4 regions of the Arthrobacter sp. B2060 genome follow, and region 1 is predicted to be linked to each of the others. Evidence: predicted binding sites of a transcription regulator. Region 1 holds the regulator's gene; each other region holds the start of a gene.
What was found. Region 1 encodes HrcA, which represses chaperone genes, less so after heat shock. Its sites were predicted from a motif close to TTNGCACTCGNNNNNNNCGAGTGCNAA; they were not measured.
Positions count from the first base shown of each region.

Region 1 (7,179 bases):
CGAGTTCCGGGACGTGCCGGGCGAGGACAACCCGATCACGAAGGCGCTCCGCGCCATGATGTCCGAGACTCCCCTGGACCCGGACTTCTTCACGCCCTGGCAGAACCCCAAGAACCTTGCCACGTCCATCTCCGGCACGAACGTGATTACCGTAGATGTCTCGGCCGACGCGTTCAACAGCAACCTTGATGCGGAGATGGCGCAGCGCGCCATTCAGCAGCTCGTGTACACGGCGACGGCCGCCGGAGCGAGCTCGGGCCTGATCGACGCCGCCCAGCCGATTGAGGTGACGATCCTGGTGGACGGGCACACCGACTACCAGGCGTTCAAGCACGTCAGGCTGGGCGCACCCATGGCGCGCAGTGCGGGGATGGTCGCCCCGGTATGGATCATTGACCCCCAGGAAGGCATTGAAGTTGCCGACGGACGGGTGAAGATCAACGGCCGCAGCACGGATCCCGGCGGCAAGCTGCGCTGGCGGATCCTGAAAGTCCAGGAGAACGGCGACAAGGAGAAGTACCTGGACGGCGAGGCCACCGCCGCAGCAGAGGCAGACGCCTCTGGTATCTTCAGCCTGGCCGTGAAGCTAAGCCCGGGCAACTACGAAATCCGCGTCTGGCAGATCGAGCCCGGCAGCACCGAGGACGAACCGAACGTGGACACCCGGGGCTTCTCAGTCCGCTAGCAGCGGCTACCAGCGCCCCAGCACATCACTGGCCACGACAACGGCAGCGGGCCCGGCGGTGGAGGACCGCAGCACGTGCGGGCCCAAGAGCGCTGTCACGGCGCCGGCGCTGCACAGTTTGGTGACCTCCCGCGGGCTAATGCCCCCTTCCGGCCCCACAACCAGAAGGATCTCCCGGGGTGCCTCCGCGGACGGGTTTGCCTCGTGCCATGCCTCCAGGACCCCGCGGAGGGGCTTGACGGCGTCTTCGTGGAGGATCACCGCCAGGGCGGCGCCCGCCACCTGTGCCGCGAGTCCCTGGGTATCGACGGCGGGACGCACCTCGGGGATCCACGCCCGCCGTGCCTGCTTGGCCGCTGCGGAGACTGCAGACTGCCATTTGGCATGGGCTTTGGCGGCGCGCTCGCCTTTCCAGCGCACAATTGACCGTTCCGACTGCCAGGGGATGACTGCATCGATGCCGAGCTCGGTGGCCGTCTCAATAGCCAGTTCGTCCCGGTCGCCCTTGGCAAGAGCCTGGACGAGGACCAGGCGCACGCCTGGCCGGTCCTCTACGGAGACGGACGAGCATCTCACGGTCAGTTCGGCGGGAGCTGTCTGCTCCACAGTTCCGGTCAGGCGCCGGCCCGCGCCGTCGGCAATATCGACCCGCTCCCCCACAGCCAGCCGCTTGACCGTCACCGCATGGCGCGCCTCGGGTCCGTCCAGCACAAAAACCGAACCAGGTTGGGTGTTGTCCAGGGTTCCGGCGGCGGTGAAAAATACGGCGTTGCTCACCGCTACAGGTTACCGAGGCGGTCCCGGAGCTTCGCGAAGACACCGCCGCTCGCCGCGAGCTTGCCCTCGGAGAACTGTTCACCGCGGAGCTTCGCGAGCTGGCGCAGCAGGTCTTCCTGCGCCGGATCGAGCTTGGCGGGCGTCTCGACCTGCAGGTGGACCTTGAGGTCGCCGCGGCCATAGCCGCGCAGGTGGGTGACGCCGAGCCCGCGGAGGGTGATGACTTCGCCCGACTGCGTGCCCGCCTTGACGTCGATCTCCTGCTTGCCGTCGAAAGTGTCCAGGCTTAGCTCGGTACCCAGGGCCGCAGCGGTCATGGGGATGTTCAGCGTTGCGTGGAGGTCGTCGCCGTCGCGGACATACGTGGGGTCGTTGTTGACCCGGATTTCGACGTAGAGGTCCCCGGACGGGCCGCCGGCCGGGCCGGCCTCGCCCTGCCCGGACAGCTGGATCCGGGTGCCCGTGGCCACACCGGCGGGAACCTTGATGGTCAGTGACCGGCGGCTGCGGATGCGGCCCTGGCCGCTGCACTCGTTGCAGGGGTCCTTGATGACCGTCCCGAAGCCTTCACAGGATCCGCACGGCGCTGAAGTCATGACCTGGCCAAGGATGGAACGCACGGCGCGCTGGACCTGGCCGCTGCCGCCGCAGATGTCGCAGCGTTCCGGATGCGTGCCTTCGCGGCAGCAGGAGCCGTCACAGGTGGGGCAGACGACGGCGGTATCGACCTCGAGCTTCTTGTTGGCGCCAAAGACGGCGTCGCGCAGGTCGATCCGGACGCTGATGAGGGCGTCCTGTCCCCGACGGACCCGCGAAGCCGGACCTGCGGTTCCGCCGGCCCCGAAGAAGGTGTCGAATATGTCCTGGAAGGCGAAGCCCTGCCCGGCGTAGCTGCCGCCGCCGAAGCCGTTGTCCGTGCCGTTCTCGTTGCCCGTGGTGTCATACACCCTGCGCTTCTGCGGATCGGACAGCACTTCGTAGGCATGGGTGACGGCCTTGAACCGGTCCGACGCTTCAGGTCCCGGGTTCACATCCGGGTGCAGGGTGCGGGCCAGCTTGCGGTAGGCCTTTTTGATCTCTTCTCCGGTGGCTTCCGGGGAGACTCCAAGAACGTCGTAGTGGCTGCTCAAAGTTCGTATCTCTTCCTGGTTATGGTGCCTGGGTATCGGATTCGTCGGGCCGAGCGATTACGGGCCGAGAATCCTCGAAAGGTAGCGGGCCACCGCGCGGACGGCGGCCATGGTGGTGGGATAGTCCATGCGGGTGGGCCCAAGGATGCCGATCTTGGCGGTGGCGTCCGGTCCATAGCCGGTGGCCACCACCGACGCCTCGGCGAGTCCGTCGTAAGGGTTCTCCCGGCCGATGCTCACGGCCACGCCACGGGGGTCCTGCGCCATCTCGCTGAGGAGCCGCAGCATGACCACCTGCTCCTCCAGGGCCTCGAGGACGGGTCCGATGCTGAGCGGGAAGTCCACGTTGGACCGTGCCAGGTTCGCGGTGCCGGCCATGACCATGCGGTCTTCCCTGCTGCTGTGCGAGAGTGCCTCGAGGGCCTTGCTCAGGGCGGCGGCAGCGGGACGTTCGGCCGGAGCGCAGCCGGCCACCACGGCGGCCAGGTACTGGGGCAGCATGGTCAGCGCGGTGCCTGCGACTCCCGAGAGGAACCTGGTCCGCAAAGCCGTCAGAGTGTCGTCGCTGAGTTCCTGCCCGACGTCGACGACGCGCTGCTCGACCTTGCCCGAATCGGCGATCAGCACAATGAGGACCTTGCGCGGCGCCAGCTGGACGAATTCAATGTGGCGCACCACGGCGCGGCTCAGGTGCGGGTACTGCACGACGGCCACCTGGTTGGTCAGCTGTGCCAGGAGCCTTACCGTGCGGTCCAGGACGTCGTCGAGATCGTCGGCCCCCTCCAGCAGCGACTGGATGGCGCGGCGCTCAGCCGGGGACAGGGGCTTGACCGCCGAAATCTGGTCCACGAACAGCCGGTACCCCTTGTCGGTGGGTATCCTCCCGGCGCTCGTGTGCGGTGCGGTGATGAGCCCCTCGTCCTCGAGCGCGGCCATATCGTTGCGGATGGTGGCGCTGGAAACGCCCAAATGATGGCGCTCGACGAGCGCCTTGGAGCCCACAGGCTCGCGGGAATGGACGTAGTCCTCCACAATGGCGCGCAGCACCTCGAGCTTGCGTGGTTCGCTCACTATCCACCTCCGATCAACCGTTTTCCGGGCAAGGCCATGCAGCGCCCGGCGACGCATGGTTAGCACTCGACATCCCTAAGTGCTAACAAGTCTAATATGAGACGGCCGGTTGTTAGCATTGGTACCGCTCCGGGCGAAATTCCGGACCCGTGTCCGCCCGGAGGCTGATTCCAGGCCGGGGCGGCAGCCTCCTAGCGCAAAGCGGTGTTTAACGATGCAGTATCAGACCTGGGGTCCGCAGGAGATCGCGGCGCCGGCCAAGAAAGATTTGCCGGAAGTGCCGGTGGAGCGCGGCATGGTCCTGGAGGACGTGCAGTCCGGCTGGGTCGGCGCCGTGACGCGGGTGGAGAAGTCCGGTGGCATGCATGTGGTGGCCCTGGAGGACCGCCGCGGCAAGTCACGTTCCTTCAGACTCGGCTTTGGGTTCCTGCTGGAAGGCCAGCCCATTCGGCTGATGCCGCCGGCGGCCAAGCGGCCAGGTTCCGCCCTAGCCGGTCGCACGGCGTCGGGCTCCGTCCGGGTTGAGGGCCAGCGCGCCCAGGTGGCCAAGGCCAGCCGGATCTGGGTCGAAGGCAAGCACGACGCTGAACTCGTGGAGAAGGTCTGGGGCGACGACCTCCGGGTGGAGGGAATCGTCGTCGAGCCCCTTCACGGCATTGACGACCTGGCCGGGGCGGTCGCCGCCTTCCGCCCAGGTCCGGGCCGGAGGCTCGGCGTCCTCGTGGACCATCTTGTCCCGGATTCCAAGGAGTCCCGCATTGCCGAGGCGGTCATGGCCTCGCCCGGCGCCGCCGGCAACGTGCTCATCGTCGGCCACCCGTACGTGGACGTCTGGCAGGCCATCCGGCCCTCTGTCCTGGGGATCGCGCAGTGGCCTGTCGTGCCAAGAGGCACCGACTGGAAGACCGGGATCCTCGCCGCCTTCGGCTGGCCGCACGCCACGAAGGAGGACATCGGCCTGGGCTGGCAGAAACTCCTGGGGGCGGTGCAGACCTATGCCGATCTCGAACCTGCCCTGCTGGGACGGGTGGAGGAGGTCATCGACTTCCTCACCGCGCCTGAGAGTACCGTGGCTTAGACATACCTGTGCCTTAGAAATACCCGGGCCTTAGCGATACAGTGCCGAGATGAAATCCAACGACTTGCTGCTGGACGCCTTCGGCCGGATCCATGAGGCTGTGGCCGCCGTTTTGGAAGGATCCGACGGCGAATCCCTGATCCGCCGGCCGGCAGGCAGCGGAAACTCGATTGCATGGCTGATCTGGCATCTCAGCCGGATAGAGGACTCGCAGGTCGCCTCCGCCGCGGGACTGGATCAGGTGTGGACCTCGCAGGGGTTTGCCGGCCGCTTCAATCTGAAGCTGCCCGACCGCGACACTGGCTACGGTCATTCGACCGACCAGGTCGACGCGGTACACGGCACGCCGGAGCTGTTGCTCGCATACTACGATGCCGTTCACCAGCAGACCGTCGAGTTCCTGAAAACCCTCGGCGACGATGACCTCGACCGCATCGTCGACTATCACTGGGACCCGCCCGTCACGCTCGGGGTGCGGCTGGTCAGCACCATTGCCGACTGCCTCCAGCATGTGGGGCAGGCTGCGTATGCCAAAGGCTTGAACCCTGGGCACGCTTAAAGGACGGGCACGCTTAAGGGACGCGCACGCTTAAGGAAGCAGGTGCATGCGGCGCGTCGTTCATTTTGCGCCTGACCCAGTATTCTTGGAGGGGCGCCTTTCGCGCCGCCGCCATCCGGCGCAACCGGCGGGCGGCGAACCACCGGCGCCAACGCATCAACGCAAGTTTAAGGAAGACAAACCGTGGCAGAAGACGCTCGTGACCGCAGGGACCATCAGTCCGGCCCTGACGTGCCCCAGTACCATGGCGTGCCGGCCAATGCACTTCCGCTGACTGCCAGCGAGGACCGGCAGTGGGCAACGCTGGCACACTTCGGCGGTATCCTCGGCTGCGTGCCGGCACTGCTGATCTACCTCATTTTCCGGGAGCGTGGACCGTTCACAGCCCAGGAATCCAAGGAAGCCCTCAACTTCACCCTGCCGCCCACCATCGCGGCGGTGCTCGCGAACCTTCTGGTGCTCCTCCCGGTGGTGGGAAATATTTTCGCTGTCATTGCCACCCTGATCTGGATTGCGCTGACGTGCTTCGCCGTGTCCGCGGGTATCCATGTCAACCGGGGCCAGCCGCACCGGTACCAGTACAACCTCCGCTGGATCAAGTAACCGCAAAGCGGCCCCAGACCTGTTTGGGTCTGGGGCCGCTTTTGTTTAAGCCGCTGCTGGTGCCTGCGGTTCAGTCCGGCAGGATTCTGCGGACCACGGCGTCGGCCAGCAGGCGGCCCTTAAGAGTCAGAACCAGCAGGCCGCGGAAAGCCTCCGCCGGCGACACGAGACCGTCGGCAATGAGCCCGGCCACAGCGTGCTTGCCCCCGTCCGACAGCGAGCTGACCGCCACCCCTGATGCCAGGCGGGTCTCAAGCATGATCCGCTCCACGCCGCGGGTCTCGGCGTCGAGTGTTTCGCGGCCGGCAGCCGGCGACACGCCGGAGCCGAGCCTACCCGCGTAGGCCGTGGGGTGCTTCACGTTCCACCAGCGGACTCCACCGACATGCGAGTGCGCGCCAGGTCCGATGCCCCACCAGTCGTCCCCGCGCCAGTAGGCCAGGTTGTGACGGCACGCCTGTTCGGCAGTGGCCGACCAGTTGCTGACCTCATACCAGCGGAGGCCGGCGTCGGAAATCATCTGGTCGGCGAGCTCGTATTTGTCGGCATGGTCGTCGTCGTCGATTCCGGGAACTTCGCCACGGCGGATCTGGGCGGCGAGCTTGGTGCCGTCCTCAACGATCAGCGCGTAGGCGCTGATATGGTCCGGCTTGTACGACAGTGCGGTCTCCAGGGAGAAGCGCCAGTCTTCGAGGGACTCCCCCGGCGTTCCGTAGATCAGGTCCAGGCTGACGGCGAGTCCGGCGTCGCGCGCCCACTGGACCACAAGCGGGACACGGCTTGGGGTGTGGGTGCGGTCCAGGACCTTCAGCACGTGGGGCACCGCGGACTGCATACCGAAGGAGACCCGCGTGAAGCCCGCATCTGCGAGCAGTTGCAGGGACTCCGGCGTGACTGAATCGGGGTTGGCCTCCGTGGTAACTTCGGCGTCCGGTTCAATCCCCCAGGTGTCGATGGCGGCGCCGAGGATTCTGGCCAGGTCCTCCGCCGGCAGGAGCGTTGGCGTGCCGCCGCCGAAGAACACGGTGCTCAGCTTGCGGGCAGGCAGGCCCGACTGCTCCAGGACCCGCGCGGCAAGGTCCACTTCCGAAATGGCGGTGGAAGCGTATGCGTCCTGGGAGGCGCCGCCCCCGAGCTCCGTGGCCGTGTAGGTGTTGAAGTCGCAATAGCCACAACGCACCGCGCAGAACGGGATGTGCACGTACAGCCCAAAGGCCCGCGCTGCCGCACCGTCCGCGGCCTGTTGGGGCAGCAGACCGTCCGACGGCGCGGGGTC
Region 1 is NZ_JBNHFR010000003.1:396,804-403,982, reverse strand. It holds gene AC5RUM_RS08675 (GerMN domain-containing protein) at 1-685, shown strand, start outside; gene AC5RUM_RS08670 (16S rRNA (uracil(1498)-N(3))-methyltransferase) at 692-1,462, opposite strand; gene dnaJ (molecular chaperone DnaJ) at 1,465-2,592, opposite strand; gene hrcA (heat-inducible transcriptional repressor HrcA) at 2,650-3,663, opposite strand; gene AC5RUM_RS08655 (DUF3097 domain-containing protein) at 3,878-4,741, shown strand; gene AC5RUM_RS08650 (mycothiol transferase) at 4,791-5,300, shown strand; gene AC5RUM_RS08645 (DUF4870 domain-containing protein) at 5,484-5,903, shown strand; gene hemW (radical SAM family heme chaperone HemW) at 5,974-7,179, opposite strand, start outside.

Region 2 (7,179 bases), on a different contig from region 1:
GCCGTCGCCTCCAACGGAAACGTCCGGTTCCACCGCGACGCCCAGTTCGCCGGCAACGCCCAGTTTCCGGCAACAGCAGACGACGGCGGCACCCCCGCGGCCGGCAGCCCCGCCGAAGACTGCGGCCGGGAAGGGTTCTGCGCCCCTGGGCTGGGGGCCGCAGCAACGTGATCAGGATGCGGCGGCGGCAGCCGTGAGCCGAATGACGCTGAGCGAGAAGGCCGGGCAGGTGCTCCTGCCGTTCTACTCAGGTCTCAACCACGAAACCCAGGCCGCCACCGTGGAGCGGCTGCATCTTGCCGGCTCCATCATCATGGGCGACAACGTGCCCCTCACTGCCGCTGGGCACGTTGACGTGCGGGGCATGATGGCCGCCACCCGGAGGCTGGGCGAGGCATCCCGATCCGGCGGCAGGACGTGGCCCGGGCTGATTGCCGTGGACCAGGAAGGGGGAATGGTGTCCAGGCTGGGTGTCCCTCTCACCCGATGGCCGGCGCCCATGAGCTACGGGGCAGCCGGAAGCGTGCCGCTGGCGACCGAGGCGGGCAAGGCCCTGGCCGGAGAACTCGCCGGCCTTGGGTTCACCGTGGACTTCGCTCCGACCGCGGACACCACCCTCGGTCCGGCCGACCCCACGATCGGCGCCCGTTCCATGTCGTCCGATCCGACGGCGGCGGGCAACCTGAGCATCGGCTTCTCCCGAGGCATGCTGGCAACCGGCGTGCTGTCCTCCGTCAAGCATTTTCCCGGTCATGGTTCCGTGACCGTCGATTCCCATAAGGACCTGCCGGTCCAGACAGCGACGACGGCACAGCTGAAGGCCCGGGACTGGAGGCCCTTCCAGGCTGCCATCGCGGCCGGCTCCCCGATGATCATGACCGGACACATCGCCGTCCCCGCCCTTGAGCCGGGCGTTCCGGCGTCCCTGTCCAAGGCAAGCTATGCAGCCCTGCGGGGGATGGGTTTCAAAGGAGTGGCCGTCACGGACGCCCTGAACATGAAGGCGGTGAGCGCCCGGTATCCCCGCGGATCCGAAGCCCCGGCAGCACTTGCCGCCGGCGCGGACCTCCTGCTGATGCCGGCCGACGTGAGCGCGGCCCACTCCGCCATCGTGAACGCCGTCGGGGCTGGCAGGCTTCCGCAGCCCCGGCTGGAGGAAGCCGCCCGCCGGGTGGTGACCATGATGATCTGGCGCGCCCGCACCGCTCCCCGGCAGCACGGGGCCGCCCCGGGCAGCGCGGAGGGCGTTTCGGCAAAGGTATCTGCCGCTGCCGTCACCGTTCTTTCGGGCCCGTGCCGGGGGCCGCTGGTGCCCGGCCGGCTCCGCCTGTCCGGCGGCACCGCCCAGGACCGGGCACACTTTGCCGCGGCCGCTAGGGAGGCAGGCATCACGCTTGGTGCCGGCCCGCTGGTGAGCCTCATCGGTTACGGCGGCGCCCCGGCGGGCGGAGACATCGCCGTGGCCCTCGATGCTCCCTGGCCGCTGGCCCGCTCAACCGCGCCCACGAAGGTGGCACTCTTCGGACGGACGCCGGGGGCCTTCAAGGCGCTGCTGGCCGTGCTGGCCGGCAAGGCGACGGCCCCCGGCAATCTGCCGGCCGCCGTCGGGCGCTACCGCCAGGGCACCGGCTGCCGCTGACACGCGACACTCAGCGATTCCCTCACCGTCCCGCCCGCCGGGGCGAATGCCCGTTTAATGGAGGGGTGCCGATTCTGAACAAAGACATGACCCTGTGTATCTCGCTCTCGGCCCGGCCGAGCAACAACGGGACCCGCTTCCACAACTACCTGTATGACCAGCTCGGACTGAACTGGATCTACAAAGCTTTCGCGCCCACCGACCTCGCTCAGGCGATCGCCGGCGTCCGCGGCCTCGGCATCCGGGGCTGCGCCGTCTCGATGCCCTACAAGGAAGACGTGATCGCCCTCGTCGATGCCATGGACCCGTCAGCGAAGGCCATCGACTCGGTGAACACCATAGTGAACGACGGCGGCCGCCTCACCGCCTACAACACGGACTACACGGCGATCGAGCAGCTGCTGGAGCGCAACGCCGTTCCCAGCGAATCCTCGGTGCTGCTCAGGGGCGCGGGAGGCATGGCCAAGGCCACCGCAGCCGCCCTGCGGGACGCCGGCTTCAAAAATGTCACGATCGTCGCCCGGAACGAGGCTGCGGGCCGGGCGCTCGCGGACCTCTACGGATTCCAGTGGCGTGCCGAGCTGGGCGACGCCACGGCCGACATGATCATCAACGTCACGCCGATTGGCATGGCCGGCGGTGCCGAGGCCGGCTCGCTGTCATTCCCCATCGAAGCCGTCCAAGCCGCGAAGGTCGTCTTCGACGTCGTGGCCCTGCCGCCAGAGACGCCGCTGATCAAGGCCGGCCGGGAAGCTGGCAAGCAGGTCATCACGGGCGCGGAAGTGGCCACCATCCAGGCGCTCGAGCAGTTCGTCCTGTACACCGGTATCCGCCCCACCGACCAGCAGGTGCGGGACGCCGAGGCGTTCGTTCGCGCCCAGTAGCACCGGGCGCCGCAGCCCTAGACCGGTTCCACGGAGACGGCCACCCGCTCGTCACCGATCCTGGTGAGGACCAGGGTGGCTGTCTTTTTGCCGGCCTTCTTTCCACTGCCCTTGCCCGCCGGGAGGAGCTGCTTCCGGAGCTCCTCGGGGGTGACGGACGTGCCGCGCTTCTTGATGTCCAGCACGCCGATGCCGTTCTCCTTCACCCAGGCCTTGAGCCCCTTCACGCTGTACGGCATGACCTCCAGGACCTTGTAGGCGCGGGCGAAGGGGGTGTCCACTGCTGCCGGCGCGCAGATGTACGCGATGTGCTCGTCCACGAGGTGCCCGCCCAACTGCACGGCCAGGTCGGCCACGAGACCCGCTCGGATCACGGCGCCGTCGGGCTCGTAGATGTATCCCTGGACCGGCCCGACCGGCGCCGCAGGGCCGCCGTCGAAATCCTCCGCACTGGTGAATTCGGCGGCACCCTGGGGACCGAGCAGCAGGGCGGCCCTCCGGATCCCCGGCCGGGCAACGGCGTTGAACCAGAGCGCTACCTCGGTGACGTCGCCGCCCACCGAAACCCACTGGGCCTCGCAGCCGGCCGGGATGGAATCATGCGGCATGCCCGGCCCCATCTTGACGCCCACAGGAAGTCCGGACGCCGCGAGTGATTCCACGAACGACAGCGGCGGCGAGAAGGCCTCCGGGTCCCAGATCCTCTTGGTCCCGGACGTGGATGTGGTGCGCCGGGCCGGATCCAGCCACACGCCGTCGGCGTCACCGAGGGGAACGGAAGTCGCATCCGAATGCACCACTGTGGCGTGCGGAAACGGAATGAGGTTGATGGTGGCGCACGCCGCCGTTGTTTCGTCGACCTCCACGGCTGTGACGGCGATATCCAGCGACGCCAGCGCCATGGCATCCGCGCCCAGGCCGCACCCGAGGTCGGCCACGTGGCGTATACCCGCCTCAGCGAAGCGCTGGGCATGCCTGGCCGCCACATTGAGCCTGGTTGCCTGCTCGAGGCCGGCCTGGGTGAAGAGCATCTGGCGGGCGAATTCGCCGAATTTGGCTTCGGCCCTGGTCCGCAGCCTGGACTGGGTGAGCACAGCCGACACCAGATCGGGGGAGTGCCCCTCCTTCCGGAGGCTGGAATTAAGGGCGAAGGACTCATCCTCGCGGTAGGGCCCCAGCGAGGCCAGCAGCTGCCATCCTTCTTCGGTGAGGAGCTGTGCGATCTGGTCCTGCGGTGCGTCAGACATGCCTTCAAGCCTAGTGGAGGGACCGGCGCGCTTGCCCGATAGGGTGGACTGAATGGATTTCAGTGCAACTCCCAGCCAAGGTCAGCCTGCCGGTTCTCCCGCTAGCCCCGCCGATGTCGCCCGCTACCAGCAACTGTTCCGGTATGCGCGCCCGGCGCTGATTGCCGGGGTGGCTGTGGCCATCGTCTGCCTCGTGCTGCTGGTGATCATCTTCCTGCTGGATTCGTTCAACTCCACCGTCTACTCGGTGGGCGGCAAGGACATCCACGATGCGACCGACGAAGCCCGCCAGATCCGGGACCTGTATTCGGGCGCACGCGTCGGAGGCGTGGTGGTCCTGGTGGCCTCGGCCCTGACCGCAGCGGGGGCCGCCGTCGTACTGGTCCGCCAGCGTAAGAATTCGCCAAAAAGCGACGACGACGGCGGAGAGGATGTCGGGTTCGACGCCCTCGCCGGCCGGTGAACAGCGGCTTTTCGGCGCTTTGGCGTGTTCACCGCAGATGAACATCTGGCACTCACCTTGACCGAGTGCTAACCCCTTACATAGAGTCATCATTAGCACTCTCCCTAGGAGGGTGCTAACACAAGAAGAACTGCCAGCCTGGCTGCTGCCGGCACCGCGACGACGGTCTGCTGTCAAGGCACCACAGTTTTACTGCCCATGAATTTGCTGACGAAAAGGAGAGGTCCGAGTGTCGGTCTCTATTAAGCCTCTTGAGGATCGTATTGTTGTCCGCCCGCTCGAAGCCGAGCAGACCACGGCTTCCGGCCTGGTCATCCCGGACTCCGCGCAGGAGAAGCCGCAGGAAGGCGAAGTTGTCGCAGTAGGCCCCGGCCGCTTCGAAGACGGCAACCGCGTTCCGGTCGACGTAGCCATCGGCGACGTCGTTATCTACTCCAAGTACGGCGGAACTGAAGTCAAGACCGGCGGCGAAGAGTACCTCGTGCTGTCTGCCCGCGACGTTCTGGCGATCGTCGTTAAGTAACTCTCTGGATCCCCGTGCCGCTGATCCTGTCTGTTTTCATCAGACCGGTCGGCAGCACGGGGTTCTGTCTTGAAAGGACAAACCATGGCAAAGCAGCTTGCGTTCAACGACGCTGCCCGCCGGTCTCTTGAAGCCGGCATCGACAAGCTCGCCAACACGGTCAAGGTGACGCTTGGTCCCCGCGGCCGCAACGTCGTGCTGGACAAGAAGTGGGGCGCTCCCACGATCACCAACGACGGCGTGACCATCGCCCGTGAAGTCGAACTGGATGACCCCTACGAAAACCTTGGCGCCCAGCTGGCCAAGGAAGTAGCAACCAAGACAAACGACGTGGCCGGCGACGGCACCACGACGGCTACCGTGCTCGCGCAGGCCCTGGTCAAGGAAGGCCTGCGCAACGTTGCTGCAGGTGCCGCTCCGGGCCAGATCAAGCGCGGCATCGAGGTTTCCGTCGAAGCCGTTGCTGCACGCCTGCTCGAGAACGCCCGTCCCGTCGAGGGCACCCAGGTGGCCAACGTGGCAGCGATCTCCGCGCAGAGCGACGAGGTCGGCGAGCTGCTGGCCGAAGCGTTCGGCAAGGTCGGCAAGGATGGTGTGATCACCATCGAGGAGTCCTCCACGACCCAGACCGAGTTGGTCCTCACCGAGGGCATGCAGTTCGACAAGGGTTACCTGTCCCCGTACTTCGTCACCGACGCGGAGCGCCAGGAGGCTGTCCTCGAGGACGCCCTGATCCTGATCAACCAGGGCAAGATCTCTGCTGTGCAGGAATTCCTGCCGCTGCTCGAAAAGGCTCTGCAGAGCTCCAAGCCGCTGTTCATCATTGCCGAGGACATCGAGGGCGAGGCCCTGTCCACGCTGATCGTCAACCGCATCCGCGGCACGTTGAACGTCGTTGCCGTCAAGGCTCCGGGCTTCGGTGACCGCCGCAAGGCCATGCTGCAGGACATCGCCACCCTCACGGGTGCACAGGTTGTCTCCCCGGAGCTGGGCCTCAGCCTGGACTCCGTCGGCCTTGAGGTGCTGGGTACCGCCCGCCGCATCACGGTCACCAAGGACAACACCACCATCGTTGACGGCGCCGGTTCGGCCGAGGACGTAGAGGCACGCGTTGCCCAGCTGCGTGCCGAACTGACCCGCACCGACTCCGACTGGGACAAGGAAAAGCTGCAGGAGCGGCTGGCCAAGCTGGCCGGCGGCATCGGCGTAATCAAGGTTGGCGCTGCCACCGAGGTTGAGCTGAAGGAAAAGAAGCACCGCATCGAAGATGCCGTGTCCTCCACCCGCGCCGCCCTCGAAGAAGGCATCGTGGCCGGTGGCGGTTCCGCGCTGATCCACGCCCTGAAGGCACTCGACGAGGACCCGGCAGTGACGGCCCTTGAAGGTGACGCGGCAGCTGCCGTTGGAATCGTCCGCCGCGCCCTGGTCCAGCCGCTGCGCTGGATCGCCCAGAACGCCGGCCACGACGGCTACGTTGTCACGGCGAAGGTTGCCGAACTCGAAACCAACAACGGCTTCAACGCCAAGTCCGGCGAGTACGAGGACCTGATCGCAGCGGGCGTTATCGACCCCGTCAAGGTCACCCGTGCAGCCCTCCGCAACGCGGCTTCCATTGCCGCGCTGGTTCTCACCACCGAGACCCTTGTTGCCGAGAAGCCTGCCGAGGAAGACGAGCACGCAGGCCACAGCCACTAGGCTGCAGCCCCGCACGGCGGCAACGCCAGGAAAGAGCCGGTCCAGCATCGCTGGGCCGGCTCTTTTGCTGTGGAAATCCCTGCTGTGGAAATCCCGGTCCTTCAGGGTGATTCTGCGGCCGGCCCCGGCGAGGGACACGCCGCACGCAGCTGCCGGTTTGGCCGCAAAGATCACGAATTGGTAACATAGATGTTTTGTGCCACCGGCTTTGAGGGGTTGTCTGTGCCAGTAGCGAGAATGATGGGCCGGCGGGGGAACGAGTCACGCCATCATGCCGGTGAGGTTCCGCGCTCCGCTCAGGTCAAGGCCAAGCAGGGCTACCGCCCCGAGGTCCAGGGGCTCCGCGCCCTCGCCGTCCTCATGGTGGTCACCTACCACGTATGGCTGGGACGCGTCTCCGGCGGCGTGGATATCTTCCTGCTGATCTCAGCCTTCCTGCTCACGCTGTCCTTTGTCCGCAAAGTCGAAAGCGGCAGGCCACTGCGCCTGGTCAGCCACTGGCTGCACCTCTTTAAGCGGCTGATTCCTGCCGCCGTCGTGGTGATTCTCGGTGTCCTGGCGGGCACGTGGCTGGTCATTCCGCAGAGCCGCTGGCCGGACGTCCTCAACGAGGCCTGGGCCTCACTGCTGTACCGGCAGAACTGGCTGCTCGCGGACACCGCGGTGGACTACTACGCGCAGAACCACGCGGGGGCCAGCCCGCTGCAGCATTTTTGGTCCCTGTCCAT
Region 2 is NZ_JBNHFR010000005.1:24,257-31,435, forward strand. It holds gene AC5RUM_RS10585 (glycoside hydrolase family 3 N-terminal domain-containing protein) at 203-1,639, shown strand; gene AC5RUM_RS10590 (shikimate 5-dehydrogenase) at 1,705-2,523, shown strand; gene AC5RUM_RS10595 (THUMP-like domain-containing protein) at 2,541-3,770, opposite strand; gene AC5RUM_RS10600 (hypothetical protein) at 3,823-4,233, shown strand; gene groES (co-chaperone GroES) at 4,463-4,756, shown strand; gene groL (chaperonin GroEL) at 4,841-6,451, shown strand; gene AC5RUM_RS10615 (acyltransferase family protein) at 6,692-7,179, shown strand, end outside.
Region 2: groES (co-chaperone GroES) is a predicted target of HrcA. The motif match lies at 4,279-4,305, and genes of this name have one in related genera.

Region 3 (7,179 bases), on a different contig from region 1:
TTCACCGTCCCTGCTGGCGAGTTCCTGCAGGGCATCCGTCAGCTGGATTTCGCCCCCGCGGCCCGGTTCCGTCCGTTCCAGGACATCGAAGACAGCGGGGTGAAGGACGTAGCGCCCGATGACGGCCAGATTGGAGGGGGCATCCGCGACATCCGGCTTTTCCACGAGCTTGTTGATCCGGACGAAGCCTTCGCCGTCGATCTCCGAGATGTCGGCGCAGCCATAGGCGCTGATCTGGGAGGGTTCCACCTCGATGAGGGCCACAACCGAGCCGCCGGTCTTTGCCTGGACCTCGATCATGATGCTCAGGAGTTCGTCGCGGGCGTCGATCAGGTCATCGCCAAGCAGCACAGCGAAAGGTTCGTGGCCGACGTGCTGGCGCGCGCGCAGCACTGCGTGGCCCAGGCCCTTGGGATCGCCCTGGCGGACGTAATGGATGTCGCCAAGGTTGCTGGCGGCTTGGATTGACTCGAGCTTGGCGGTGTCGCCCTTGGCTTCCAGCGTTGCTTCCAGCGCCGGAACCCGGTCGAAATGGTCCTCGAGGGCACGCTTGTTTCGCCCGGTAATCATCAGGACATCGCTCAGGCCCACCTGTACAGCTTCTTCGACTACGTACTGGATGGCCGGCTTGTCCACCACCGGGAGCATTTCCTTGGGCATGGCCTTGGTGGCAGGCAGGAACCTGGTGCCGAGTCCCGCTGCGGGGATGACGGCCTTGCGGACTGAAGGATTAGTGGAAGTCACTCGACTAATGTAACGGAGGGAACATTCATACAGTAAATGCTTCCGGCAGTGGCTTGGCCGGGATTCCGTGCAACAAAGGATGGCACACCATGTCGCAAACGACCCGGCAATCAAAGGATGAGATCCGTTCCCGGCACCGGAAAATCCGTCTGGGCCTGCAGCCTGAGGCCATGTCGGCAGCCGCCTCAGGGATAGCCAGCAACGGCCTGTCCTGGGCCGCCACCGTCGCGGACGGCAGGCCGGCGACGTTTACCGCATATCTGGGCGTGGCCCACGAGCCGCCCACCCTCGCGCTGATAACGGCGCTTCATGAATCGGGCCACAAAGTACTGCTGCCGGTGTGCGAGCCGGACCGCGGGCTGAGCTGGGTGTTGTGGAATCCGGACAGCGAGTTTGTCCGGAGCCGGTATGCGCCCATCAAGGAACCGGCCGGAGAACGCCACGGCTTGGAGGCCATCCGGGACGTGGCAGGACTCTTCCTGCCGGCGACGGCCGTGGACATGAGCGGAAACAGGATAGGCCAGGGCGGCGGGTATTACGACAAATTCCTGGCGGACGCCGAGGCCGCGGGTCTGCAGGCCCCAAGGGCTGCGGTCATTTACGACTCCGAGCTCCTGCCTGCGTCGAGCATTCCTGTTGAGGGGTTTGACCGTCCCGTTGATGCGGTACTGACGCCATCGGGCCTGGTCCAACTTTCCTGATGCAATCTGCGGGAAGATGCTAGAATTGGCACTCAGGCCCTGCGACTGCTAATGGAGCTGTTTCTGCACGGAGATCCCGCAAGGAATTCCGCGTGGTGGCACCCCGGCAGCACGGGACCTGTCGTTTGTCCAAGAGGAGGATCTTCAGTGCCCACGTATGCCTATGCCTGCAAGGATTGCAGCCATGCCTTTGACATCGTGCAGTCATTCACTGACAGCACTCTGACGGCCTGCCCCGAATGCGAGGGAACCCTGCGCAAGAAGTTCAACAGCGTAGGCGTGGTCTTCAAGGGCTCTGGCTTTTACCGGACGGACTCCCGGGACACGAAGGGCAGCTCGGTATCACCGTCCCCTGCCGCTTCCTCTCCGGCGCCGGCCCCTGCAGCCGCACCGGCCGCTGTCGCCAGCTAGACGTTCCCGTCCATTCCCACGGCTGACCGCCACGTTGCGGTTATCCACATACGGGCGTTTTGGCGGGCCACTTTCCACATAGGGCCGGCTTACACTGCCGCCCGGGGGCCGGGTTCCATAGCGTGGCAGCATGCCAGCTCTCGGACTGCCTCCCGTCAGAACCTCACGCCCTGCTGCCCGCCCCCGCAGGGGCACTTCGGCGTCCGGACCTCCCGAACGCCGCGGGCCGAGCCGTCTGCGGGGCTGGCTGAACCGCAACCGGCGCCTTGCCGTAGCGCTGCTGCTGTGTGCGGCGGCCGGTGTCACGGTCCATCAGCTGACCCCGGCACCGGCCCACACATCCCCGGCCCTGGCCGCAGCACGGGACTTGGCGGCCGGAGCCACTCTGGGGAGTAGTGACGTGGTAGCAGTTGATGTCCCGCCCCACATGCTCTCCACCGGCACGCTCACCGACGCAGCACAACTCAGCGGAAAGCAGCTGGCCGCACCGCTCCGGAAAGGACAGCTGCTGTCCGAGACCCAGCTTGTGGGGCCCGGCCTCCTGACTGGGTCGCCGCCGGGATCAGCCGCCGTCCCGCTGCGCATGGCGGACCCCTCATCCATCCAGCTCGTCTCCCCCGGCATGCTCATCGACGTCGTCCTGACCAGCGGGCCGGGCCTCGACCAGCAGTCCCCGTCCAAGGTCCTGGCCAAGGCGGTCCCGGTGCTCTGGACCTCGGCGCGGGAGGGGCAGGGCGGCCAATGGCTTGCCGCCGGGGATTCCGACGGCCTGATGGTGGTTGCTGCCACACCGGCGCAGGCAAGCGCTCTGGCGGGAGCTTCAACCCAGGGAAAACTATTCTTCGTCCTCGTGGGCTCCAAGGGCCGGTGACGCTGCCGGGCTGGGGCGGCTAGCCCCAGTGCGGGGGCTTCTGCTCCTTGAGCCAGGCGTCGTGGTCGTTGTCGGATTCCGGGTCACCCCAGGCCCGGGGATCGTCCTCGGAGGCCTTGTTGGGCACTGCACCGCCCGGCGTCACCGGAGCTGGGGTCTTGGCCGGCGGGGTGCTTTCTCCGCGAGCCGGGCCGTCGCCTGTGCGGGCATCATGGTCTGCTGCATCCGGGCTCACTGCGCGTTTTCCTTCCTGTCCGGCAGGGCGGCGTCGTAATCGTCCTCGCCGTCCTCGTCCTGGTCCCCATCCTGGTCCTGGCCATCCTCAACGCTGCGGTCTTCGAACAGGCCGTCGTCGAACTGGCCGTCCTCCTCCGGAGCTGGCCCGTAGGAGTCGTCGTCCAGGCCCGTGACATCCTCGTCGAAGAAGCCCGGTGAGGCCACGGCCGGGACGGGGCGGGCAGGCTTCTCGAGTCCGAGGTATCCACCGATCCGGTCGGCACAGGCCGAAGGATCCGTGAACACCTCAATTGTCCACAGGGGCATGTAGCGCCAGCCGAGACGCTCCAGAAGCTGCGGGCGGAGCCTGCTTCGTTCGCGGACGGTCATCTGGCGGTACTGCTCGGTGCCGTCGGACTCGATGGCCACGGGCCGGGGAATCTCGGCTTCGTCCTGGCCCATCGTGCTCAACGGGTCGGCCGCGGCCACGACGTCAATGACGCCGTCGTACTGGTGCCAGACGCGTGCACCGCGTGCCCTGAGCCGGTCTCCCAGGTCAGCCACGAGCGGATCCGCACCCAGCGCCTGCTCACTTGCCGCTGCCCGGGAAGCCGGCGTGCCGAGGTCGGTGTTGCCCGAGATCTCGCGGTCCAGCAGCTCGAAAAGGTCAACGGCGCCATGGGCCAGCCGGTTCCTGTCCAGGTCCTCCGGCTTGAAGCAGGTCAGAACATGCAGGGACTGCCGGGCGCGGGTCATGGCCAGGGCAAACTTGGCGCGGCCACCCTCGGCAGAGAGCGGACCAAAGTTGTGCAGGGCCCGTCCATGGGGCGTCCGGCCGTAACCGGGGGAGAAAATGACGTGGTCCCGGACCAGCCCCTGGGCCCGTTCCAGATCCACCACGCGGAATGATTCCTCGCCGGCCGTGAAGAATCCCGAGAGCCCCGGATAATTGGGAAGCTGCAGGCGGATTGCCTCGCCGATCCTCGCGGCATGCCGCAGGCTGGCAGTGACGACGGCCAGGGACGTGCGCGGACGGAGGCGGGCGTGCTCGAACACCAGCTCCACGACGCGGTTGACCTCAGCCACAACTGACTCCACGCCTTCGTGGTCGGCGCTGGGCAGCCCGGTGCCGTCCGGCAGGTACTCAACCAGCAGGGCGCGGTCCAGGCCCGTGGCGGACTGGCCCTCGGGCAGGCGGCGGAGACCGCCGTCGTAAAAGCCCTTGCTCAGCTGCAGCACCAGGTCTTCGTCCACCGCGCGGTAGACGGAGTGCAGCCGCCACGTCGGAAGGACCTCTGACAGGGCACTGAAGGCGCTCTCAACACTCTGGTGCGTCGGTTCGCCTGCAGCGAGCCGCTCCACCGCCACCGTGAACGTACGGGGGCTGGCGATCTTGTCGTCACCAAAGGCAATAACCTGTTTGGCGCGGGCCACGGCAGGCAGGACAGCTTGGAGCGAGGTCGCTTCGGCGTCCAGAATCACCACAGCGTCGAACTTCTGTTCGGCCGGGAGGAGCCCGGTCATCAGGTAGGGGCTCACCGACCAGACAGGCACCAGCATGGGGACCAGCGCGGGAGCCTGGGCTGTCAGCGCCGCAAGAGTGACGCGCCCGTCCTTGAGGAGGCTCCGGAGAAGGTCCGCTTGGCGCGGGTTCTCCGCGATCCCGGCACGCCAGCGCTCGGCCAGCTGCCACCGCAGGCGTCCGGCGCCGCTGGCGATGTGTGCGTTGTCCGCGAGCCGGTACTCGGCTTCGAGCTGGCGCAGGGCGTCGCCGTCGGACATCGCGAGGTAGTCATCGCCGCTGATCATCGCTTCGAGCGCTGACTGCCACCAGGCCAGGTCGAGCTCGGCGGCGACGGACTCGGCCGGAACCTCCCGTTCGGACAGGTCGGCGAGCAACTCGCCAAGGCCGTGCTCGCGCATGTTCTCGATGAGGAGTGTGCGCTCCGGCAGTGTCTTGAGGGTCTGGGAGTCGGCCACGAGCCGCTCGAGCCGCTCCATCAGTTCCGGATAGGCGGTTTTTTCGAGCGCCCCGCCGGCTGCCGTGTGCCGCAGCGCGTCCCCGAGCAGCTTCAGTTCCCGGGTGAGGCCGCGGTACATGATGCTGAGCTCGGCAAGGCCCGACGGCACCGCCGGATGCCGCTGCGTCGTGGCGTAGTCGGACCACAGCGCGCGCTGCTCCTGAACCAGCACCAGCGAGCTGTGAAGGTCGGAGATGTGCACGCCCGGGCGAACGTACTCCTTGGCCACCCGCCGCAGGCGCGACCGCTGCATGGAGGGCATGTCGATGCCGTGTTCCCGGCGCCAGGCCGAGGAGGCGGTGGCGGAGATGAGGTCATGGACGGGCCGGTCGAAGATGTCCGGGGTGAACTTGTCCAGGCTTTCGCGGACGGCCACGAGCAACCGGAGCTGGGCGCCCCACTCGGCGAAGTTCGTGCCAAGCCGGATCTCGGCGTGGTCCGCCACCTCCTTCATGCGGCCGTGCAGCACAGGCAGCTTTTTCTCCACCGCGCGCGCCAGGTCCTGGGCTTCTTCGGTCTCCTTTCGCGTCACGAGACGGGCGCCGTGCCACGGGCTCGACGTCGAGGACTTGCTGAAGCTGCCGAGTTCGGCAGCGCGCTTCAGCCTGCCGGCGAGTTCCTCGCGGTCCCGGATGCTGTCCAGCACGCTGCGCTTCAGGCGCACGGTCGTGGCCGGGGCGGGCTGGATGGATGTCAGCTCCGCGAGGGACTGCATCGCCTGGTAGGGCGAGCAGCCCCACCGTTCGCGGACGTTGTGCAGCGACGCCACGTGGTCCATCAGGGCGTGGCGGTGCTCCGTGAGGGTCCTGTGCAGGTTGCCCAGGTGCGGCTCGGCTGACTTCTCGTTCCGCATGATGGCCCGGACCAGCTGCCCCTTGAGCTGCTGCGGCGTTGCGCTGCCCGAGAGCTGGAACAGCACGGATTCCAGGCCCAGGCCTTCGAACTTCGCGGCCACTTCGTTGAGGCTGGCGCGCCGGTCCCCCACCACGAGGACGGTTTTGCCTTCGTCCACCAGCGCGCCGATGGTGTTGATGGCGGTCTGGGTCTGGCCGGTGCCCGGCGGGCTGCTGACCAGCAGCGAGTCCCCTGCCCGCACCGCGTCGATCACGTACTGCTGGTCGGCGTCGGCGTCGAGCAGCAGCAGTTCGTCGGCGGGATCCCGCTCGTCCACGCTCGGGAAGCGCCCCGGCTGCAGCTCAGGCACCTCCTGCACCTCGCCGGAAGCCGCCCGGGCCAGGGAGGCCACGAGGGCATTCTGCTGGTTGATCCAGGGGTCGTCCAGGTTGCCCGCAAGGTCCGCGAACGTGGACACCAGCAGGTTGTGCTCCACCTCCGCGCCGTGGATGGGTTTGACGAGCGTGCTGAGTCTGTCCAGCACCGGCTGGGGATCGAAGCGTGCCGTGCTGTAGGCCATCCTGGTGACGGCGTTGACGTCGAAAACGATGCCGTGGATGGTCTTCAGGTGACGGATGAGCGCCGGGTTAATGCGGGCCTGCTCGGTGAGCTGCAGTTCGTAGTCATCTTCCCCGGGCCTGATGGTCAGTGAGATGGCGGTCAGCATGACCGGCGCCGAGACGCGCTGCGGCTTGCCCCCGACGGCGGATGTCCACACCACCGTACCGGCGGACAGGTATCCGGCTTCGATGCCGCGGTCGTTGGCCAGCTCGAAAATCTTGGAGCGAAGGTTCCTGGACGCGCGGGCGGCAACGACGTACTGCTGCTGGTCGCGGATCAGCGTAGACAGCCTGGTGCGGCGTCCAGCCATGAGCTGGGCAAGGCCAGAGGGGTGGGCGTGCGTCAGGTCGATGGAACCCTCGGGGGTTTTGGTGAAGCGCAGCATCGTGTCCGCCCCGGTGACGGGCTTGAGCCCGGAGAGCCACTTTTTGAGCTCTTCCGAACCTTCAAGGTCGGCCTGACCAACTGACACTACTGCCTTCTTTTCTGCGCTTGCACGTGACGCCATGGACCATACGGGCATAGTTTCGAGCGTAGCCGGAAACCGCCGCCCGTGAGAGACCGCAACACTGGAACGGGCTAAGTTGCGGCGCATTTCACCCAGTGCTGGCCGTGGGCGGCAAGCGCGGGGTCGACAGCGGCCACATGGCACGGTCCCACGGCGTGGTCTCAAAAGCGGAGCGGCCGGCCTCCTTTCGGAGGCCGGCCGCTCAGACTGCTATTCCCACTCGATGGTTCCCGGCGGCTTGCTGGTGACGTC
Region 3 is NZ_JBNHFR010000005.1:43,292-50,470, reverse strand. It holds gene galU (UTP--glucose-1-phosphate uridylyltransferase GalU) at 1-744, opposite strand, end outside; gene AC5RUM_RS10680 (5-formyltetrahydrofolate cyclo-ligase) at 834-1,445, shown strand; gene AC5RUM_RS10675 (FmdB family zinc ribbon protein) at 1,593-1,856, shown strand; gene AC5RUM_RS10670 (RcpC/CpaB family pilus assembly protein) at 1,987-2,727, shown strand; gene AC5RUM_RS10665 (hypothetical protein) at 2,747-2,962, opposite strand; gene AC5RUM_RS10660 (AAA family ATPase) at 2,959-6,942, opposite strand; gene guaA (glutamine-hydrolyzing GMP synthase) at 7,138-7,179, opposite strand, start outside.
Region 3: AC5RUM_RS10675 (FmdB family zinc ribbon protein) is a predicted target of HrcA. The motif match lies at 1,471-1,497, and genes of this name have one in related genera.

Region 4 (7,179 bases), on a different contig from region 1:
GCTGCCGATCTCCATGAACTCCGGATGCAGGAGCACTCCCGTCCGGCCGATATCGCTGCGTACATCCGGGCGAAGGAGCTCGCGTTCCAGCGCCTCGACGGTTTCTTCCGGGCTCGGGCCGCGGCCCGGCGCCACGGGGAAGGCATCCGCGTCGAGTTCGCTGAAAAGGTCCGGCTCCGGTTCACTGAAAAGGTCCGGCTCCGGTTCACTGAAGAGGCCGGGTTCTTCGGTTTGGTAGGAGCCCGTGCCGCCCTGCTTCCGGACGTCGGCAACGGCGGAACCCGGGCGGGATGCCACAGCTACGGAGCCTGCGCCGGCAGCCGGTGCGCCGGAACCCTGTGCGCTGACATCTGGTGCGCTGACATCCTGTGCGCTGACATCCGGTGCGCCCAGCGCGGCCGCTCCGCGGAAACCCGGCCCGGACCGTGCCGCAATTCCCTGCTGGTAGGCCAGGGCAACGGCCCGGGCCCGCTCGTCCGCTGCCTCGTTGAGGTCGTGACCGGCGTGGCCCCTGACCCATTCGAATCGGTACCTGCGCCCCACCAGTTCCCTGTCGATGTCCTTGAGGAGGTCCACGTTCAGCACCGGTTTGCCGTCGGCCTTGCGCCAGCCCTTCCGCTTCCAGCCCGGCATCCATTTGGTGATGCAGTTGATGACGTATTGGCTGTCGCAGAGGATGTGCAGGTCCTCCTGTGGGACGTGTGCCGTGGCGCGGAAGAGATCCAGCACAGCCATAAGCTCACCCTGGTTGTTCGTTCCGTGCGGCCACCCTCCGGCGCGCCAGCAATCGTCGTTCACATACCAGGCCCATCCGGCCGGACCGGGATTTCCTAAGGCCGAACCGTCGGCCGCTGCTGTAATCGTCACGAATCCATCCTGCCAGACACTGCCGACACTGAAACTCAGCCTCATGGACCGACGGGGCCGGACGTGTAGAGCAGCAACGCCAGGCCGTAAACATCGGGCCGTTAAAAAGCCGGGCCGTTAAAGACCAGCAGCGACCCCACCCGAAGGTGGGGCCGCTGCTGCTCTTACGCCTTTGAGCGACCAGGAGCCAGGGGGTTAGAAACCGCCCATGCCGCCCATCTCGTCGCCGCCGCCCATGGCCGGAGCGTTCTTCTCCGGCTTGTCGGCGACTACTGCCTCGGTGGTGAGGAACAGTCCGGCAATGGAAGCCGCGTTCTGCAGGGCAGAGCGGGTTACCTTGACCGGGTCGTTGATGCCGGCAGCCAGCAGGTCGACGTACTCGCCGGTTGCGGCGTTCAGGCCGTGGCCCGCGGGCAGGCCGCGGACCTTGTCGACCACAACGCCGGGCTCGAGGCCTGCGTTGAAGGCGATCTGCTTCAGCGGAGCGTCGATGGCAACGCGGACGATGTTCGCACCGGTTGCTTCGTCGCCGGACAGGTTCAGGTTGGCGAATGCCTTGAGGCCAGCCTGGATGAGGGCAACGCCACCACCGGCGACGATGCCTTCCTCAACGGCAGCCTTCGCGTTGCGGACTGCGTCCTCAATGCGGTGCTTGCGTTCCTTGAGCTCAACTTCGGTAGCGGCACCGGCCTTGATGACTGCCACGCCGCCGGCCAGCTTGGCCAGGCGCTCCTGCAGCTTCTCGCGGTCGTAGTCGGAGTCGGAGTTTTCGATCTCGGCGCGGATCTGGGAAACGCGGCCGGCGATCTGGTCGGCGTCGCCGGCACCTTCGACGATGGTGGTCTCGTCCTTGGTGACAACCACCTTGCGGGCGCGGCCCAGGAGTTCGAGGCCAGCGGTCTCGAGCTTCAGGCCAACTTCCTCGGCGATGACCTGGCCACCGGTGAGGATGGCGATGTCGGCGAGCTGGGCCTTGCGGCGGTCACCGAAGCCCGGAGCCTTGACGGCGACGGACTTGAAGGTGCCGCGGATCTTGTTGACGATCAGGGTGGCCAGGGCCTCGCCCTCGATGTCTTCGGCAATGATCAGCAGCGGCTTGTTGGACTGCATGACCTTTTCGAGGACAGCAACCAGTTCCTTGACGTTGGAGATCTTGGAGTTGACGATCAGGATGTACGGGTCCTCGAGGACCGTTTCCTGGCGCTCCGTGTCCGTGACGAAGTATGCGGAGATGTAGCCCTTGTCGAAGCGCATGCCTTCGGTGAGCTCAAGCTCCAGGCCGAAGGTGTTGGACTCCTCGACGGTGATGACACCTTCCTTGCCGACCTTGTCCAGGGCTTCGGCAATGAGGGCGCCGATTTCGTCGTCACCGGCGGAGATGGACGCCGTGGCGGCGATCTCTTCCTTGGTTTCGATTTCCTTGGCGTTGTCCAGCAGTTCGCGGGTTACCGCTTCAACTGCCTTCTCGATGCCGCGCTTGAGGGACAGCGGGTCAGCGCCGGCCGCAACGTTGCGCAGGCCTTCCTTGACGAGGGCCTGTGCCAGCACGGTAGCCGTGGTGGTGCCGTCGCCAGCGACGTCATCCGTCTTCTTGGCAACTTCCTTGACCAGCTCGGCGCCGATCTTCTCGTAAGGATCGTCCAGCTCGATCTCCTTGGCGATGGAAACACCATCGTTGGTGATCGTGGGGGCGCCCCACTTCTTTTCGAGGACGACGTTGCGTCCACGCGGGCCGAGGGTGACCTTGACGGCGTCGGCGAGGGTGTTCAGGCCCCGCTCAAGACCGCGGCGTGCCTCTTCATCAAATGCAATGATCTTGGCCATAACGGCAGTAGTCCTTTCGGGACAGTCGTTAAGAATGAACCTTGCTGCGGTGCCCGCGACGGACGATCGTTCCTGCAGGCCTCTGTACGCCGGCAGTCCGGATCTCACCCCAACCAGGTATTTCTTCGCTCCCTCACACGTCCGCCAACCGCGCTGCGGCCTGGGCCGGGCGAGGCATTAGCAGTCGATGCTCAGGAGTGCTAATCAATAATTAGCACTCCCCCGGGGAGAGTGCAAGCAGTGGCCGTGAAATCCGGGACGAATCCGGGGCCGCTTCGCTCCCGGCGATCAGCCCGCCGCCCGGCTGGCTGTTTCGCTGCCGGTGAGTTTCGCCCTGTTGTCCGCGCCGAAGGTGAACACCATGTAGTTGGCCACCGTCACGTCGCCGTTCGCGTCAAACCGGACGGGGCCTGACTCGCCGTCATAATCCACAGCCGTTCCGGCCCGGACGGCGGCAAGGCACTCCTTGTACGTCCGGCAAACAGCCGGCTTGCCTGCAGACTGGGAGCCGGCGCCGGCGGACCCGCCGGAGACGGCGATCAGCTTCGCGGCAACGGACGCGCCGGCGTCGTCGTCCGCCGCGGCAGCCGCCAGTGCTGCCAGGTTGACCGCATCGTAGGTCTCCGCGGCGAACGTCATGTCCTTGAGGTTCTTGTCCACGGCCACGAGTTCGCCCTGCAGATGGGCCGAGGGGAACACGCCGGGGACGATTCCGCGGGCGCCGTCCAGCGCCCGGGAGGCGAGGTCGGAGCCGTACTGCCGGAAGGCTCCGTCCGCAAGGATCAGCTGCTTCCCCGACAGTCCCGCATTGTGGAGTTCTGCGATGGCACCCTGTGCCCCGCCGCGGGCAATGAGGACGACGGCGTCCGGTGACGCGCCCGCGGCAGTGGCCGCCGCTTTCTGCGCCTCGCCCGACTTGAAGGCCGCCACTGTCACGGGCTCCAGTCCGGCACCCTTCGCGGAGGCGGAGACGGCCGCCGACACTTCGGTGCCATAGGCACCCTCCTCGTGGACGACGGCCAGGCTCTTGGCGCCGCCGTCCTTGGCCAGCTTCACCAGCACGGCGGCCTGGGCGGCGTCGGCCGCCGCGGTGCGGAAGTAGTATCCGCCGCTCCTGTACTCGCTCAACTCCCCTGCCGTGTTGGCCGGCGAGATGAGCGCGACTTTGGCCTTGGACAGCACATCGATGACGGCGGGAGCGCGGCTGGAATCCGTGGGTCCGATCACCACATCGGCTTTGGCATCCACGAGTTCCCGCGCCTGTGCGCCGGCGTCGCCGCCGGGCTTTTCCGGCAACAGCTCCACGGGCCTGCCTTTGTGGCCGCCGGCCGCGTTGATCTCCTGCACGGCAAGTTTGGCGGCTGCCAGCTGGGCACTGTTCAGGAACGCCTGCGCGCCGGTGCTGTCCAGGATCAGGCCGATCCGCAAGGTGCCGTCGCCGCTGGCCTCCACGGACGCAGTCCGGGCGTTTTCGCCTGAGCCGGAGCACGCACCCAGCGCCAGGACGGCGGCAGCACCCCAGGCAGCGGCGCGGGCAGCTCTCACGGTTCCGGTCCGCCGTCGGGCGTTCACCGTGGCAGGTCTCCGGGCGGCGCGGGCAGCCACTAGGCGGGCCGGACGTTTTCGGCTTGCGGGCCCTTTTCGCCTTCGCCGACCTCGAGCTCCACGCGCTGACCCTCGTCCAAGGCGCGGTAGCCGTCCACCTGGATGGCGGACCAGTGCACGAAGACGTCGTCGCCCGTGCCGTCGACGGTGATGAAGCCGTAGCCCTTTTCAGCGTTGAACCACTTCACGGTTCCCAATGCCATGATCTCCACACTTTCAGATTGCTTCCGTAAGGCCCACCTCAGTGTGTGCCGTGAATTACGCGCCGAAGACTCGAAATCACTCTATCCACTGCGCCGCGGCGGGAGGCAGGCTGACAGCCGGGCCCGGACTCAATAGTTATTCAGGCGTAACCCAAAAGGTCACTGGAATCCGGGGCCCAGCACCACGGCAACAGATGTCTCAAATCCCGGGCTCTCCACGAGCGTGGCGATGTTCAGCAGCTCCCCGAGAGCCTCTGCGCTGGCCCTGCGCTCGGCACCCGAGTAGAAGATGACGGACTCCTGCTGGGGCGCGCCCTGCCAGTTCGCAACCTGGCCCAGAGTCCAGCCGTCGGCCTCGAGGGTGGCGCCGACGCGGCCGGCCAGCCCGGAAGTCTGCGTGCCGTTGTAGACCGAAACAGGAAGTGACTTGTCCGCGGCCGAGGCGAGCGCTTCGACGGAGGCCGGAGGGGATGCCGGGTCTGATGGTGAGGCTGCAGCCGACGACGAGTCGGCACTCGGGGTGCCGGACGGCGCCGCTGCCTCGGACGGCGTGGGCGAGGGCGAGGGATCCGCGGACGGCGAGACCGCAACGTCCTGGGCTGCTGAAGGCCCGGCAGCGGCGTCGAAGCCGAGCTGCGGGAGGAAGGCAAACGCGGCCACACCAACGGCGAGAGCGCCGCTGCCCACAGTCAGGACGGGCCACAGACGGGGGCGCCTGGGTGCCGGTACGGAGCGGTGTACGCCCTGCCGGGAAGTGACCTCTGGGACCCTGTCGAATTCGTCTCGGGCATAGTTGGTCATGGTAAAAGTGACGTCCTTGTTGGTCTTCTGCCGGCAGTTCGGCACTGGCGATTACGCGTCAGACCCCAAGCGGCGCGCGGTGCGGGCCCTCTGACGTGACGTACGTAGTCTACGCAATCTCTTTACCAACATGGGATCGTGGGCCAACGCATGCTCGGTATCAATGAGCGCATTCAGGATCTGGTAGTAGTGCGTGGCCGACAGGTCGAACAGTTCCCGGATGGCCTGTTCCTTCGCGCCGGCATACTTCCACCACTGCCGCTCCAGCGCCAGGATCTGCTGCTCACGCTCGCTCAGCGGCGAGTCCCTCAGCTGGAAGTCATCCAGCAGGGATCCGCGCCGCGGCCCGGCGCCCGCCTCTGCGGACTGCGCAGCGGACTGCTCTGCGAGATGGTCCTGCAACGGCTCAGCCACTGCGCACTCCTTCGCTGATTCCGGTAAAAACTCCAGCCTCCATGTTACGGAGGAATAACAGCATTGTCATTTACGCCGCGTTACGCCATGCGACTGCCGCTGGGAGAATGATCGGTGTGACTGAACAGCCTGAACCCTTGTTCGACCTGCTGCCGCCCGAGGCCGCGGGACCTGGCTTCGCCGAGATGGCAGGGATGCCGCTGCCGGAGCTGGTAGCCGCTGACTGGGCCGGGGCGCTGGCCGGGGTGGAGGGCGAGCTGAGATCGGCCCTTTCCTTCCTGGCAGGTGAAGTAGCGGCGGGTCACCGGGTGCTGCCCTCGCCGTCGAACGTTCTGAGGGCGTTCCGGCAGCCCCTGGCGGAGGTGCGGGTGCTGATCGTCGGCCAGGATCCGTACCCGACTCCGGGCCACGCTGTAGGTCTGGCCTTTTCGGTTGACGGCAGGACGCGGCCCATCCCCCGCAGCCTCGCGAACATCTACAAGGAACTGGAATCGGATCTGGGGTACCCGGCCAGGGTCCACGGCGATCTCGGTGCCTGGGCGGACCAGGGCGTGCTCCTGCTCAACAGGGTCCTGAGCGTCCGCGAGGGCGCCGCCGGCTCGCACCGCGGCAAAGGCTGGGAAACCATCACGACGGCGGCGGTTTCCGCCGTCGCTGCCCGCCGGGCGCCCGATGGACGCCAGCTCCCGCTCGTGGCGGTCCTGTGGGGAAAGGACGCCGAGGGGATGCGCCCGCTGCTGGGCGAGACTCCGGTGGTGGCCAGCGTCCACCCCAGCCCGCTGTCTGCCTCCCGGGGTTTCTTTGGTTCGCGTCCGTTCAGCCGCGCCAACGCCCTACTGCAAGAGCAAGGCGCCGGCGCGGTGGACTGGGAACTTCCGGCAATGGCACCGGCAGCGCACCGGCCGTAATCTAACGAACCCGCGAGGCGGCCGGGTCCGAACTTAGCTTAGGCTTACCTTCATGACTATCACTGTTCCTGCAGCCACCTCCGCGACGCGGACATCCCGTCCCCAGATCAACCTGACCGTGCTGCGCCGGGAACAGCTTTCGGCGCACATGGTCCGGATTGTCGCCGGCGGCGAGGGGTTCGCGAACTACGTTAACAACGATTTCGTGGACAGGTACGTCAAGATCGCCTTTCCGCAGCCTGGCATCGCCTACCCCGAGCCCCTCGACCTGTGGACGGTCCGCGAAACGCTGCCGCGGGAGCAGTGGCCGTTCACGCGGACCTACACGATCCGCTGGGTGGACGTGGCCGCGCGTGAACTGGCCATCGACTTTGTCATCCACGGGGACGAGGGCCTGGCGGGTCCGTGGGCCGCGTCCGCCCAGCCCGGCGACAGCCTGACCTTCACCGGCCCCGGAGGCGGCTACAACCCCGATCCCTCGGCGGACTGGATTCTGCTGGCCGGCGACGAGGCGGCGATCCCGGCGATCGCAGCTGTGCTCGAGTCGCTGCCCGCGG
Region 4 is NZ_JBNHFR010000007.1:38,167-45,345, reverse strand. It holds gene AC5RUM_RS13455 (RNase H family protein) at 1-867, opposite strand, end outside; gene groL (chaperonin GroEL) at 1,063-2,691, opposite strand; gene AC5RUM_RS13445 (ABC transporter substrate-binding protein) at 2,980-4,236, opposite strand; gene AC5RUM_RS13440 (cold-shock protein) at 4,296-4,499, opposite strand; gene AC5RUM_RS13435 (LytR C-terminal domain-containing protein) at 4,659-5,300, opposite strand; gene AC5RUM_RS13430 (DUF3263 domain-containing protein) at 5,352-5,714, opposite strand; gene AC5RUM_RS13425 (uracil-DNA glycosylase) at 5,822-6,622, shown strand; gene AC5RUM_RS13420 (siderophore-interacting protein) at 6,675-7,179, shown strand, end outside.
Region 4: groL (chaperonin GroEL) is a predicted target of HrcA. The motif match lies at 2,903-2,929, and genes of this name have one in related genera.